DNA from 2 places in the Aeribacillus sp. FSL K6-2848 genome. Region 1 is predicted to be linked to the other one. Evidence: predicted binding sites of a transcription regulator. Region 1 holds the regulator's gene; the other holds the start of a gene.
What was found. Region 1 encodes CtsR, which represses protease genes until heat stress. Its sites were predicted from a motif close to ATGGTCAATAAAGGTCAAACA; they were not measured.
Positions count from the first base shown of each region.

Region 1 (7,497 bases):
CGTTTTCCCTACACCTGTCGGTCCTAAGAAGATAAATGAACCGATCGGACGCTTCGGATCTTTTAAGCCTGCACGTGCCCGTCTGACAGCTTTTGCGACTGCAGTGACAGCTTCTTCTTGACCAATAACGCGCGAGTGTAAAATTTCTTCGAGATTCAAAAGCCGCTCTGATTCTGTTTGGGCAAGTTTAACAACCGGAATTCCCGTCCAGCTTGAAACAACCATTGCAATATCCTCTACGGTCACTTCAGAATTTTCTTGACCTTGTTTTTCCTTCCATGATTTTTTCGTTTCCTCTAATTCCTCTCTGAGCCGCTGCTCTGTATCTCTTAATGAAGCTGCTTTTTCAAATTCTTGGCTTTGGACTGCAGCTTCTTTTTCTTTTCGCACTTCTTCTAATTTTTGCTCCAATTCCTTTAAATTCGGAGGTGTTGCAAATGAACGAAGACGGACTTTGGAGCCTGCTTCATCAATCAAGTCAATCGCTTTATCAGGCAGGAACCGATCGGAAATATACCGATCTGAAAGTTTAACAGCAGCTTCAATCGCCTCATCGGAAATGGATACCCGGTGGTGTGCTTCATATCGGTCTCTTAAGCCTCTTAAAATTTGAATGCTCTCTTCAATGGACGGTTCGTCGACTTGGATTGGCTGGAAGCGCCGTTCAAGTGCAGCATCCTTTTCAATATATTTACGGTATTCATCCAAAGTTGTTGCCCCAATACATTGCAATTCTCCCCGAGCCAAAGCAGGTTTTAAAATGTTGGAAGCATCAATTGCACCTTCCGCCCCGCCTGCGCCGATCAGTGTATGAAGCTCGTCAATAAATAAAATGATGTTTCCTGCTTGGCGAATTTCATCCATTACCTTTTTAAGGCGGTCCTCAAATTCCCCTCTATATTTTGTGCCAGCTACAACTGTTCCCATATCAAGGGTCATAACGCGCTTATCTCTCAAAATTTCAGGAACCTCATTATTCACAATTTGCTGAGCAAGTCCCTCTGCTATGGCAGTTTTCCCAACACCAGGTTCACCTATTAAAACAGGATTATTTTTTGTTCTTCGGCTCAAAACCTCGATGACACGCTGAATTTCTTTGCTTCGGCCGATGACTGGATCAAGTCCGCCCTCCCGTGCAACAGCCGTTAAGTCCCGCGCAAGACTATCAAGCGTCGGAGTATTTGCGTTTGTCATCGAACTTCCTTGGTGGCTTGAGGATACTTCATTGCTGCCTAACAACTGTAAAACTTGCTGACGCGCTTTGTTCAAGCTTACTCCGAGATTGTTTAAAACACGCGCAGCAACTCCCTCGCCTTCTCGAATTAATCCCAATAGGATATGTTCTGTTCCGACATAAGAATGTCCTAATTTTCTTGCTTCATCCATTGACAGTTCAATGACTTTCTTTGCTCTCGGTGTGTAATGGATCGTTTGCGAAATTTCTTGTCCCCGTCCTATCAGGCTTTCCACTTCATTTTGGATTTTTTCTGGACTTAATCCTAGAGCGTGAAGCGCTTTAGCGGCAATTCCTTCTCCTTCGCGCACGAGCCCAAGCAATATGTGCTCTGTGCCGATATTGTTATGTCCGAGGCGTACAGCTTCTTCCTGCGCTAAAGCAAGCACTTTTTGCGCCCGTTCCGTAAATCTCCCAAACATCATTGTTCATCATCCTCCCTTTGCTTCCTTTCTAATTGAAGCCTTTCACGAATTAATGTTGCCCTGCGAATATCCCGTTCATTCGGCCGTAGAACTCCTCCTGAATATTGTTGCAGAAATCCGGGCTGAATTAAAATCATAAGCTCATTTAAAACACTGCGTGGAACATTTTGAATAATTCCCAGGTCAATTCCTAAGCGCACATCTGATAAACATTGAATTGCTTCTTTCGATGGAATAATCCTGCTGTATTTGAGAGTGCCGTAGGAACGATATACACGGTCTTCTAGATGATGCGGATTCGTTTTATATAAAGCATCTCTTGCAGCCCGTTCTTGAGCAATTAATTGCCCGACAACACCTATTAAATCATCGACAATATCATCTTCTGATTTGCCTAGCGTAATTTGGTTCGAAATTTGGAATATATTACCTATCGCTTCACTTCCTTCTCCGTACCGACCTCTCACAACCAATCCTAATTGATTGATAGCAGGTATAATTTGGTTAATCTGCTGTGTTAAGACAAGTCCTGGAAGGTGCATCATCACGGAAGCCCGCAAGCCGGTACCGACATTTGTTGGACAGCTAGTTAAGTAGCCCCTATGTTCATCAAATGCATAATCTACTTTTTCCTCAATCCAATCGTCAAGATTCATTGCCATTTTCAACGCTTCTTTTAGCTGAAGGCCCGGGAACAAACATTGAATTCTAATATGATCCTCCTCGTTTATCATAATGCTCACTTCTTCGTTTTCAGATAAAAGGCACCCTCCAAGTGCTGATTCTTCCATTAAATAAGGACTAATCAAATGCTTCTCTACAAGTACGCGTTTTTGAATAGGCTGAAGTTCATTCATTTTCAGCAGCACGAATGTCCCTAAACCGTCAAACACTCTTTGTGAAAATGATTCTTCAAACGTATTTAAAATAGCCAAGGCTTCTTCATTCGACATAATGGTAGGGAAGCTGATATTTTCTATATTTCGCGCCAATCTGACTCGGCTGCTCAGCACAATATCGGAATCAGGTCCTTCTTGATTCATCCAAGGGCTCATGGCTGAACGAATAAATTTTTGAAAGGACATGTCATACTCCCCTTTCGTTCCGTCCATTTATCTTCGCTTCAATGGACCGAATTTCATCCCGAACTTGAGCTGCTCTTTCGAATTCCTCTTTCGCAATTAATTCTTGCAGTTCCTGTTTAAGCATTTTCAGGCGCTTTTTCAAATGAATACTTCCACCGGTCCGTTTCGGTACTTTACCGCCGTGAGTTGTATTCCCGCCATGAACACGTTTTAAAATCGGGGTAATTTGGTGATAAAACGTTTTGTAACAATGGGAGCACCCGAATTTACCAATTTTCGTAAATTGATCAAACGTCATATTACATTTCTCACATTGAATGACCTGATTTTTCTTGAAAACATTTTGCCCTTGGCTGCTAATGGCGCTGTCCATATTTAATAATCCGGACAATAAGTTGTTTATAGAAAAGCCTGGATTCATATTGAATATGAATACATCACTTTTTTCCTGTGCACATTTTTCACATATATGCACTTCAGTCTTTTCGCCGTTGATGATTTTTGTAAAGTGGAAAGTAGCGGGCCTTTCATGACATTCTTGACAAATCATCGTCCATCACATCCTCACTTATATTTTAACGAGGTGAGCATCGCCTTCATCATCCTTGCCCTCAATTCGTCTCGATCAGGCAAATCAATATATAAAACAGACCTATCAATTACGCTCAACATAATTTTCGCTTCTCTTTCTGAAATAACCTCTTCATCAGCCAATCTCAAAATAATATCCTCCGCCGACGATTGTGACAGCCTTTTACCAATGGCATTTAAAATTTGATTGATCAGCTGGATACGGTCATTGATTCGAATTTTCATAATTCGGATATAACCGCCTCCACCCCTTTTGCTTTCGACAATGTAACCCCGTTCAATTGTAAAACGAGTGTTGATCACGTAATTGATTTGCGATGGAACACATTGAAATTTATCCGCAATTTCACTTCTTTTAATTTCAACAATTTCTTTTCCGCTAGAATCTAATACATGCTTTAAATATTGCTCGATAATATCAGATATATTCCGCACCTCGAAAAACACCTCCTTCAACTTTTTGATTGGAATTGCAAAACGCTCAAGAAATGTGCAATATCCTTGAGGGATAGGAGGCAAGATGTTTACGTAATGCTTATTTCCTAAACGATAACAACTAGTCACTTGACTTTGACTATATTTGACCTTAATTATAATATAAATTTTTTTTTGTGTCATTTCAACAAAAAAGCTCACTAATAATATTGCCATTTACAATATGGAAAAAACCCGCTCTTTAAAAAACTTTTTTAACTTCTTGAAATTTCATTAATTCGTTTATGATTTCAGGCATTTCATCTTTTGGAAGGCCAATTTCAAGTAAATATGAACGCTTCGCATGTTTAGTTTCTTTTGGCTTTGACAATGTAAAATGAATTTTATAAACAGAAATATTTAATTGTTCAAGTTTCCGAGTAAATTCCACCAAATCATCTTCTGGAAGATTAACTTGTATCCATTTTTTGCTTGACTTCTCAGCAAAAAAAGCCTCCACCTTATTGAGAAAGATCAAACTCAACAATACAATCAAGGTAGAAAAAATCGCCAGCGGATACATTCCTGCCCCAACAACAAGGCCAAGTCCTGCAACAACCCAAATCGAGGCTGCCGTCGTTAATCCTCTTACCGTAACCCCTCTCACTAATATCGTTCCAGCACCTAAAAAACCAATGCCGCTAATGACATAAGAAGGAATTCTTGCTGGGTCAAAACGAATATTTTCATAACGATCCATATATTCTTCAAAGCCATAAAGAGACAGCAGCATCATCATGCAGGAGCCGACACCAACTAACAAATGAGTGCGAAAGCCTGCTGGATGCCGTTTAAATTCTCGTTCAAGGCCAATAAATCCACTTAAAATGACTGCTAAAACAATGCGAATCAACATAATTTGCCATTCCTCAGGCATTATCATTCCTCCTTACCATCCAAATGACTTTTTCTGTTTTGGCCATATATGAATTTTGAAATGATACAGTATTATACTTTCCCATTATATGCGATGAACAGTGCTCAATATTCAATTGTTCTTGAGTATGAGACTAAGAATGATATGAAACAAAAAAGCACTTTTAGAGCTGGCTTTAAAATCAAACGAAGCTTTCACTGCTCATATGCTTCAAGAATGGAACAGTTTATGCTTCTGAAGTAGCGATCAATTAATTATACTCCGATTGAAGGTTTTAAAGAAAGCGAGCTTGATTGCAATAGATGCGGAGGATCTTCAGAAGAAGCGAGCTCTTAGTTGTTCGTAAATTTGTCGTTTTTGTTCGTTCTGTTTTAAGCTGTTTTGTCTGTTTGTTGTAAATTTCCATTTACAAGAGGATAAAAGAGGCTTGAGCTTCTCAAACCGCATTGCAGCGAATAATTGTTTCGTCCATACTTTTTTACAAGGATAAGCAAATCTCGCCTCCATCGCTTTTCTCAGATTAATTAAAACGGTTTGCATCATTCAAATCAATTAAAGATGTTTTTGTAACAGCAAAAATATCCATTTCGGCTTTCGACAATTTTCTCGAAAAATTGGCTTTTAGACTGTCATTTCTTAATTTTTCATTTTATGATCATAACGGAAAGTATTGCAACGGAAAAACATCACAAAAAGCTAAAAAAGAAGCCGATTCCTCCACCGCCTTCACTATACACGAGAGGCGGCGGTCATATCGGCAAAAAAATAAGATGAAAGGTATTTATTCTATGTCACGATTAATAATTTTAGGCGGATCTAAGTTTTTAATAACGGGCTCTCTAGACTTTATATCTGCATACGTATTGATAATTTCCGGATCATAAATAATTTGCAGCCTAGAAAGCTTGCCTATTTGGTTTTGTGCACCTTCAAAATAATCGTTATTCGTAATTTTTTGCGCCCCACTAAAATTTTGATTACTAGCACGCCCTCTTATCGCATTTAAAACAATGCGCCTCGCTGATATTCCTCCTTCTATACGAATATTTGACCCCACTCCAAACATTTCTAATGCTTGTTCTGAATAGAAAAACCCTTTAATATTACTAGGTTCATCCTGGTTAACGCTATTATTTCTAATGTTTATATTTCCTTTTGCAAAAATAATTAATGAACCGTTTTGACCTAATCCATTGATGCGCGAATATTCAATCGTCACATCCCCCATTACATACATAATTGAATTAAATTCCGCATCAGCCCCTCTAATCGTCAGATCACCGTTCACAAATATGGGGCCGTCCACCCGAATTTTGTCATAATTATTTGGGTTGTACGAATCAGACCACTCGTTGCCAATTGTTAAATTTTTCTCTATATAGGCTCCCTCCTTAAAGGTGGTCTGTCTGAATTGATTATCTAAATTGCGAATTGTTAATGAACCTGCAGTGGCAAAGCTTTTAAAAAGATTATTCCCAGTAAATGTGTAATCTCCATCGTATTTCTGATTACACCATAAAAAACATTCATCATGACTCGCATAAACTTTGTCATTAGGCCGATTTTGGTTTGAGATTAGTCTATTATTAGCTTTTATGATCGTTACACCGGGAGAATTATGTTTATAATAAAAAACCGATTTTTGTGCAGGAATTTGAATGTCATCACGGATCGGCTGCCTTTTTACAATAACCGGGGCTTGCCGATTGTAAAAAGCATCATCAATACGATCTGTTAGCTTTGTATAAGAACTTCCAAAATTAGAAGTTGTAATATGTTGTCCATATGGAGGAGTATGATTAAAGGTAAAAATATTTCCGCCAAGTAGTAAATTTGCATTTGCTTTTCCTTGTGTTGGTAAAATGCTCGGGTAAACGGACGCAATCCATTTCTCCTCACGATTTAATAATGCATATCCGCGGTTCGTTATGATTAAATTCCCGTCTACCTTCATATCCCCTGTGATTGAAACCCCGCCGTGCAAAAACAAATTTCCTTCACCAGGTATACAGGTATTTGGAGTTTTACATAATTTGTTGGCACCGAGCGCATAATGTAACGTCTCCAAAACAGATTGTGCACCAATTTCAACTTCTGAAATAACCGTTTTTTCCTTGCCATCAACAAATCCTCTGCTTAAAAAGGTTATCTTCTTCTTTAGCGGGTTTTCTTCACCATTTTCTATTACATTTTCTATATTTCGTATATATACTCGATATTCACCAATTGCGCCAGTATTGTGAACACTATTTACCTCGTCTTTATAGCGATTTAAAATCGTATTTAATTTCGTTATAAACTCGCTGCGGGTAATTCCTTCTTCTCCGAGTTCATTTTTCAAATCACTTTGAATCTGACTCGTAATATGCTCAATTCCTTTATTGGCTAATTCACGAGCTTGAACATAATCCTCGCTTGTTTGATTTCTTTTCACCCCAGATAAAGCCACTGTCAAAACGGAAACAGACAAGACTGTAAATAGTAAAAAGATCAACATGGTTAAGATCAAGGAGTATCCTTTCTCATTCATTAAGATTTTCATTATTTTGCACTCCTTTTCGATCATTAATAATGCTCACAATACTTTTCAGTTTCATTGTTTGCTGTGTTTTAGCAGATTGTAAAACTAACAAAATTTCAAACACATCTTCTCGTTCAGTTTCTATCAATTTTGATTCGCGAGAAAGCACGATATTTCCGTTTGTTAACGACAATTCTTTGTTATTAATCACTACACGTGAATGTTCATGATCAAAACCAATTTTGCTGCCGTCATTTTTGATCAAAAAGTAATTCCCGCTTGGATCCGGC
Region 1 is NZ_JBBOQQ010000001.1:119,279-126,775, reverse strand. It holds gene clpC (ATP-dependent protease ATP-binding subunit ClpC) at 1-1,659, opposite strand, end outside; gene NSS70_RS00645 (protein arginine kinase) at 1,656-2,744, opposite strand; gene NSS70_RS00640 (UvrB/UvrC motif-containing protein) at 2,746-3,294, opposite strand; gene NSS70_RS00635 (CtsR family transcriptional regulator) at 3,309-3,770, opposite strand; gene NSS70_RS00630 (MgtC/SapB family protein) at 4,012-4,686, opposite strand; gene NSS70_RS00625 (hypothetical protein) at 5,468-7,228, opposite strand; gene NSS70_RS00620 (hypothetical protein) at 7,209-7,497, opposite strand, start outside.

Region 2 (7,497 bases), 1.5 Mb from region 1:
AGCACTTTGCGAAACGCCATAAAATCTTCCTTTGATACACAATATTCTTCCAGTTCTCCATCACGAAGCTTGTTTAAAATGTCTTGTATCTCTTGATTTGTCAACTCGACCATCTCCTTTTCTATGAAAAACAGTCTACCGAGCAATGGAAACTTTTTACCTATTTTTTTGCGATTGTCCAAAAAAACTTTACAATTCTAAAGAAATCATGCAAAATATTTGAAAATCCATAAAAAAGGAGAGAACAAATGAAAATTGCTGAAGTTGGAGATGTTATTGAATTTAAAGACGGTCTCAAAGGAATTGTCGAAAAAGTAAATGAAAATTCCGTCATCGTCGATCTTACGTACATGGAAAACTTTCGGGAAATGGATCTGGAACAAAAAACAGTAGTTAATCATAAAAACTATAAAATTGTCGGAAAGTAAAACGGAGAATTGAATGCTCCGTTTTACTTTTTCTTATATCAAAGAGTTTAGTGCCATTTCAAGAATTTTTTACAATTAACGCAAGTTTCGGCAGGTTCTTTTATCAAAAAAACTCCTCAAGCGACTTGCTTTATCGGTTGTCCACTTTTTCCGGGTACAAATCATGGTTCATCATACGATACTCCGCCATTTTCTCGTATTTTGTTCCAGGACGTCCCCAATTGACATAAGGATCAATAGAAATACCGCCGCGCGGCGTAAATTTTCCCCATACTTCGATGTAGCGGGGCTCCATGATCTTGATTAAATCATTCATGATAATATTAACACAGTCCTCATGGAAATCGCCGTGGTTGCGGAAGCTGAACAAATAAAGCTTCAGCGACTTGCTTTCCACACATTTTTTGTCTGGAATATAGCTGATATAAATGGTCGCGAAGTCCGGTTGTCCGGTGATTGGCCTCTGTTTTTCACAAACAGGTGGACTATATCATATTCTTATTCAACTGCGATATTGAATAAGAACCCTTGCGCTTCCACCAAGATAATATATGCTGTCATCTTGGTGTACTCTACTCTCTTCCTCCAACACTACTCTTACTCGCTTCATGCTGGAGTGATTTCGATAGTCTCTGCACCTTCCTCAAATTTAAGAAGAAGATTCCCTTAAATTTGAGGCTTGGCTCAGGGTTGGAAAGATAATGGGAATAAGAGACAAGAACATGTTTTTCTTTTATTTGATTACAATTGCCATTTCCGCTTTTTACTCCATTATCCTCTTCCCCTGAATTCACAAGGTTTATCCGACAGTGTCGCCACTGAAGTGTGCCCTTATTGACACAAGCTGGTAAACTCCGGACAATTGAACTTCACGAAATAATCGCGGTCTGGATGTTTATTATCGAATACTTCCAACACTTCTGGGCTGTATTCAAATAAATATTTTGTATTTTTGTTGCCTAACAGCGTCAGATCTTTCAATTCATCATCTTTTCTTCCAGCCATCTTTTTTCATCCTTTCCTATTCATTTACACTCCGCGCTTGTTTCCCCAAACAAGTGCATGAAGCTGCGGCAAAACTCGAGCATCGTTCATTTCTTTTGATAGAACAGTCAATTCGATCAGCCATTCTAATTTTTCTAAAAGCTGATTTCTCAGGAGGTGATCATTTTGTTCGTTTACTTGATCATTTCCAGGCTGCAAATAAAATGAAATATTTGGATAGCGAAGGTGGACGTTTTTCGCGTAATCAAAATCTTCCTCATTAAAAACAACAACTTTTAGACTAACATTGTCTTTCCGTCCGCCATCGATCAGCCGCTTCATAATGTCATCAAGCACAGTAAAGTTCGTTTTCATCCCTGAACTAGGAGGCTTGGGAGAAAGAGTTAAATCATCGATTAGTAAAAACCAATCTTGATAACGGCTTCCCTGTGTCTCCAGTGCAGTGCGAAATCCTTGCTCCCTTAAAAGGATAATCAATTCATCCAATCCTCTAATCAATGCCGGATTTCCGCCCGAAATGGTGACGTGATTGAAGCGATCGCCGCCAAGCTCAATAAGATCGTCCAAAATTTCCGCTGCTGTCATTTGTTTAATTTCATCTTTTGCTGAACCGTTCCACGTAAAAGCTGAATCACACCAGCTGCATGAATAGTCGCAACCGGCCGTTCGGACAAACATTGTTTTTTGTCCGATCACCATTCCTTCCCCTTGAATGGTCGGTCCAAAAATCTCGATGACCGGTATTTTTTTCATTATTTCATCTCCCTTTTCGGACGGTACACAACATAGCTTGTCGGCGTTTCTCTGACAAACACCTGCAAGCATTTCGGTTTATTCGGGAGTACATTTAAATGATCCTGGACAATTTCCCAAATTTTCCGCGCAACCACTTCTGTCGTTGGAAAGTCTTCGCTGTTTTGACCATTGAATACATCCGTATGGTCATTGAGCAGCGTATGGTCAAATCGATCATGAACCCATTTTTTTAAATGCTGAAAATTCACAAGGAATCCTGAATCATCAAGCTGATCACCGCAAATAGTGAGATTGACGAAATACGTGTGGCCATGTACACGGGCGCATTTCCCCGCTTTTTCATGCGGGATGTAGTGTGCAGCAGATATTTGCATATCTTTATTCAGCTCATAACTATAACTATGAAAAACTTGCGGATAAAATTGATGAAGCATCACGTATTAGCTCCTTTTTCAGCCAAATATTGTTCCAATCCCCTTTTTCTCAATAAGCAAGCAGGACATTCGCCGCATCCGTCGCCAATAATGCCGTTATAGCACGTCAACGTTTTTTCGCGAATGATATCGAACACCCCTAATTCATCGGCAAACTTCCACGTTTCCGCTTTATTGATCCACATAAGCGGCGTGTGAATCACAAAATCCTCTTCCATCGCTAAATTAATCGTTACATTGCAGGATTTTACGAACACGTCCCGGCAGTCAGGATAGCCGCTGAAATCCGTTTCACATACACCTGTCACAATATGTTTCGCTCCCAGTTGTTTCGCCAAAATGGCGGCAAATGTCAAAAAAACTAAATTCCTCCCCGGAACAAAAGTGTTGGGAAGCTCTCCTTCCTTTTGTTCAATTTCCATATTTGAACGCGTTAATGCATTCGGCGCCATTTGATTTAATAAGGACATGTCCAGCACATAATGAGGTATGCCGGCTTCGTTCGCAATGTTTTTCGCTGCTTCAATTTCCTGTGCATGCCGCTGATTATAATGAAACGTGACAGCGGTCACCTCATCAAATTGTTTCTTCGCCCAAAACAAACAAGTTGTACTGTCTTGTCCTCCGCTAAACACAACGACCGCTTTCTTATTATCCATTTGAAAACGCTCCTTTCTGAAAAAAGAAAGCCATTCACACTGCCTAGCTTAAACAGAAACTGACTTTTTCTGCTACAGTGGCGGAAGCAAGCTGTTCAGAAGCCTTTCGAAATCATCATAAATCTATTCAACTTCTAAACCTTTCGCAAACATTGAAAAAACTATATCCCAAGGATATAGTTTTCCTTAGTTTTTTATAGAGGGTGTGCTAGAACCTCTCCCGTTCTTTCGAAACGGATTTTTATTCAAGTTGTATCTTATTATATCATACAGAATTGGTTATGCAAACGGCATGCTCCGACTGGAGTCACTCAAGACTTTGTGGGCAACTTTTTTAATCGCTATTTTTGATAGCGAAATCACTTTTTTCAGGGTACTCTCTTGGTAAAAAAAATCTTCTTTTTTCAAAAAACAGGATTGAGCCGAGCGTTTGTGGGCAATTTTTTATCTAAATGTAGTCCATGATCATTCTACCAGGAGCAGCCGCACTTTCTCATATTACTGCCACACTTTCCCTTTCATTTAATGAGCAATCAGAGTTCTCATTAAATGAAGGCGCTAATTTTTGCCTACAATAATTTTACTTTTACCTCCGCATCATGCCTTTTCCAAGCCTCTGTAGCGTGAGGTCGTTAATTCCTGAATATACTCTTTTAGTTCCGGCATTTCTTTTTTTCTAGCTAATTGAATGGCAAGGTCAATATCATATGGAACACGTATGTGCTGAATCGAAAAAGGAGCCCTTTTCTCCGAGTTGAACATGCCTTCCAAAATGCAGTAGGATGCTTCGGGCAGGTCCAGCGGATTACCGACACTGCCTGCATTAAAAAGCGTTTTGCCGGATAAATGCTGTATAAAGGCATTATGAACATCACCGTATCCGACAACATCCGGCTCCTTCGTTCCCAAACCGGTTTCAACGCTGTTTTCAAACATGGACAATCTTTTTTCAATCGAATCCCAAGGCTGTACCCTTATCCAGACGCTGAAAGGGGATGCATGAAAAAGCCGCAGCCGGCGGCCGCTCATATAAAAATCAATGGAAAACGGGAGGCTACGCAAATATTCTATGTCTTCTTGCGACAACTGATTTTGATGCCAGCGAACGACATCGTTTACATCTTCCCTTGTAATCAGCTCGTCCCAGTTTCCTTTTAAAACAAAATCGCAGGAGCTGCGGACGATATCGATCGCTTCTTTTGATTCAGGTCCTTTTCCGACAAGATCTCCTAAACAAAAAATTCGATCTACATTTCGCAAGCTTATATCTTTCAATACAGACGACAACGCTGGAATATTCCCATGTATATCAGAAATGACCGCGATTTTATCCAAATAAACTCCTCCTTCATTTCCCTACTATTTTATCATGATTTGTTATCGTCTGGAATTTTTTTGAACATTAATAATATGAAAAAGGCAATGCTCATATACCCGAACAGCGGATAAAGCGTGGAAATAAGCTTTCCGTATCCTATCAGGCTGACTAAATAACATAATAATAGGATGAAAATGACACCAGCGATTTTTGCCAAAGGCTTTTCCGATGATAATTGCCGTTCCAAACCATACAGATTACCGATCAACGATGAAAATATTTCTCCAAAAATAACAAGGATGTATATGTAATAAAAGCCTGAAAACAGCTGCTTGACAATTTCAGCCATTGGGATTTCAAAAAGCCCGGCGTCCGGCAAATGCAGAAGAGAGAAATAGCTGGAAAATAAAATGAAGCTTAATCCGAGACCGCCTACAACTCCGCCCAATTTAATGGCGCTTTCATCCTTTATTGCGTTTGCGAGCGGAACAAGTACAGCCTGAGCAAGAGAGAGATTAAAAGAAACATATAAAAAGCTTGATTTGACTGGTTGAAACACTCCATCCAACGATAAATCGATAAAATCACCCCTAATGATGGCTTCAATGGAGATGATCAGGCTAAACAAAATAAAAAGCGGAACAACCAATAGATTGACGGAAGACAGCCCTTTGACTCCAAACGAAATCACAGCAATGGAAAGCACAATCGTTAAAAAAATTCCAAATTGCTTTGAAAGCGACAGTTGCTCTTCAAAAATCGCCCCCGCCCCCGACAGCATGACCGATGTGATGCCAATCAGCATCATAAACATCAAGCCGTTGACTACATAAGCTGACAACGTCCCAAACAAAAATTGGTTCAACTGCAAATACGAAGATGCATTAATCCGTCTTCCGATCAACATCATTTTCGTTCCCAGCCAAACAAATAAAACGGCAGAACAAATAATTCCAACAATTCCTCCGGCGCCGTATTTTGAAAAAAACTCAACGATCTCTTTTCCCGTTGCAAACCCTGCACCGATGACAGTGCCGATATAGACAGAAGCTATTTGAAGTGCCAATACCCATTTATTGCTCATGTTTCACCCACCTTACTTTATCAACAATATATGGACAAGAAGGGAAAAAAAGACGAAAAAAATTTGTAAAAAAGACTTGAAAGTCAAAAAAGGTCAAAGTATAATAAAGTCAGAAAAGGTCAAACAGTGAATCTAACTATTGAATGATTGAGATTGTCTCTTTGATTCCAAAAGGTCAAAGAAAGTCAAAGAAGTTTCTTCTTTTGGTCAAAGTTAATCAAAGTCAAAAAGGAGGAATGTTATATGTTGTGTGAAAATTGCCAAGCAAGAAAAGCCAATGTTTTATTAAATGTACAAATCAATCACAACAAACAAGAAATGCGTCTCTGTCAAGAATGCTATCAACAATATAAACAAAAAATCCCAAGTGGTTTTTACGGATTTAGCGGTTTCGATGAATTATTTCAATCATTTATGCCAAACTCTTTTGAGAGCTTTGACCAAGCTGTTCAAGCACAACCGAAATCAGGGGGCGGAAAACAGAACGGCTTCCTCGATCAATTCGGCCGAAATTTAACGGATGCTGCAAAAGCTGGGTTGATTGATCCTGTCATCGGCCGCGATGATGAGGTAAGACGAGTGATTGAAATTTTAAATCGACGCAATAAAAATAACCCGGTTTTAATCGGAGAACCAGGCGTAGGGAAAACAGCTATTGTGGAAGGACTAGCCTTAAAAATTTCTCAAGGAGACGTTCCGCAAAAATTAAAAAATAAAGAAGTTTATTTGCTGGATGTTTCATCACTTGTCGCCAACACGGGAATTCGCGGACAATTTGAACAGCGGATGAAGCAGCTAATTCAAGAATTGCAGGCCCGGAAAAACATTATCCTGTTTATCGATGAAATTCATCTTTTAGTCGGCGCTGGTTCTGCGGAAGGTTCTATGGATGCCGGCAACATATTAAAGCCAGCGCTCGCCCGCGGTGAGCTTCAAGTTGTCGGAGCAACAACTCTAAAAGAATACCGGCAAATCGAAAAAGATGCAGCCCTTGAACGACGCTTCCAGCCGGTTATTGTGAAAGAACCTTCCATTGAAGAAGCGATCAGCATTTTAAAAGGAATTCAAGAAAAATATGAACAATACCATCAAGTCAAATATTCAGAAGATGCGATTAAAGCTTGCGTCACACTATCTCATCGATATATTCAAGACCGCTTTTTGCCTGACAAAGCCATCGATTTAATGGATGAAGCTGGTTCAAGATTAAACTTAAAAGCCGAGCCGGCTAATGAAGCAGACATCCACGAGCGGCTTAAACAAATTGCCCATGAAAAAGAAAAAGCGCTAAAAGAAGAACGATACGAACTTGCAGCTAAGCTTCGCGACGAAGAAGCTGCCCTTGAAAAGCAGCTTGAACAAGGAAAGGACAAACAGCAAGCAATCGTTCAAGTAGAAGACATTCAAAAAATCATCGAAGAAAAAACCGGCATACCAGTCGGCAAGCTGCAAGAGGATGAGCAAGCAAAAATGAAACATTTAGAAGAAAACTTGGCGAAAAAAATTATCGGCCAAGAGGATGCTGTCCGGAAAGTGGCAAAAGCCATTCGCCGCAGCCGCGCTGGATTGAAAGCAAAAAACCGACCGATCGGATCCTTCCTGTTCGTCGGCCCGACTGGCGTTGGAAAAACGGAATTGTCGAAAACATTAGCTTTGGAGCTGTTCGGTTCAAAAGATGCCATGATTCGCTTGGATATGAGTGAATATATGGAAAAACATTCTGTTTCAAAATTAATCGGCTCGCCTCCAGGCTATGTCGGACATGAAGAAGCAGGACAATTAACGGAAAAGGTTCGTCGCAATCCTTACTGCA
Region 2 is NZ_JBBOQQ010000001.1:1,619,337-1,626,833, reverse strand. It holds gene NSS70_RS08015 (hypothetical protein) at 1-113, opposite strand, end outside; gene NSS70_RS08010 (YkvS family protein) at 249-428, shown strand; partial or broken gene queF (preQ(1) synthase) at 559-888, opposite strand; partial or broken gene NSS70_RS08000 (preQ(1) synthase) at 1,266-1,433, opposite strand; gene queE (7-carboxy-7-deazaguanine synthase QueE) at 1,458-2,186, opposite strand; gene queD (6-carboxytetrahydropterin synthase QueD) at 2,186-2,623, opposite strand; partial or broken gene queC (7-cyano-7-deazaguanine synthase QueC) at 2,623-3,321, opposite strand; PreQ1 riboswitch class I at 3,463-3,506, opposite strand; gene NSS70_RS07980 (metallophosphoesterase family protein) at 3,880-4,617, opposite strand; gene NSS70_RS07975 (YkvI family membrane protein) at 4,650-5,684, opposite strand; gene NSS70_RS07970 (ATP-dependent Clp protease ATP-binding subunit) at 5,928-7,497, shown strand, end outside.
Region 2: the regulator CtsR is predicted to act here: its motif matches at 5,790-5,810, upstream of NSS70_RS07970 (ATP-dependent Clp protease ATP-binding subunit).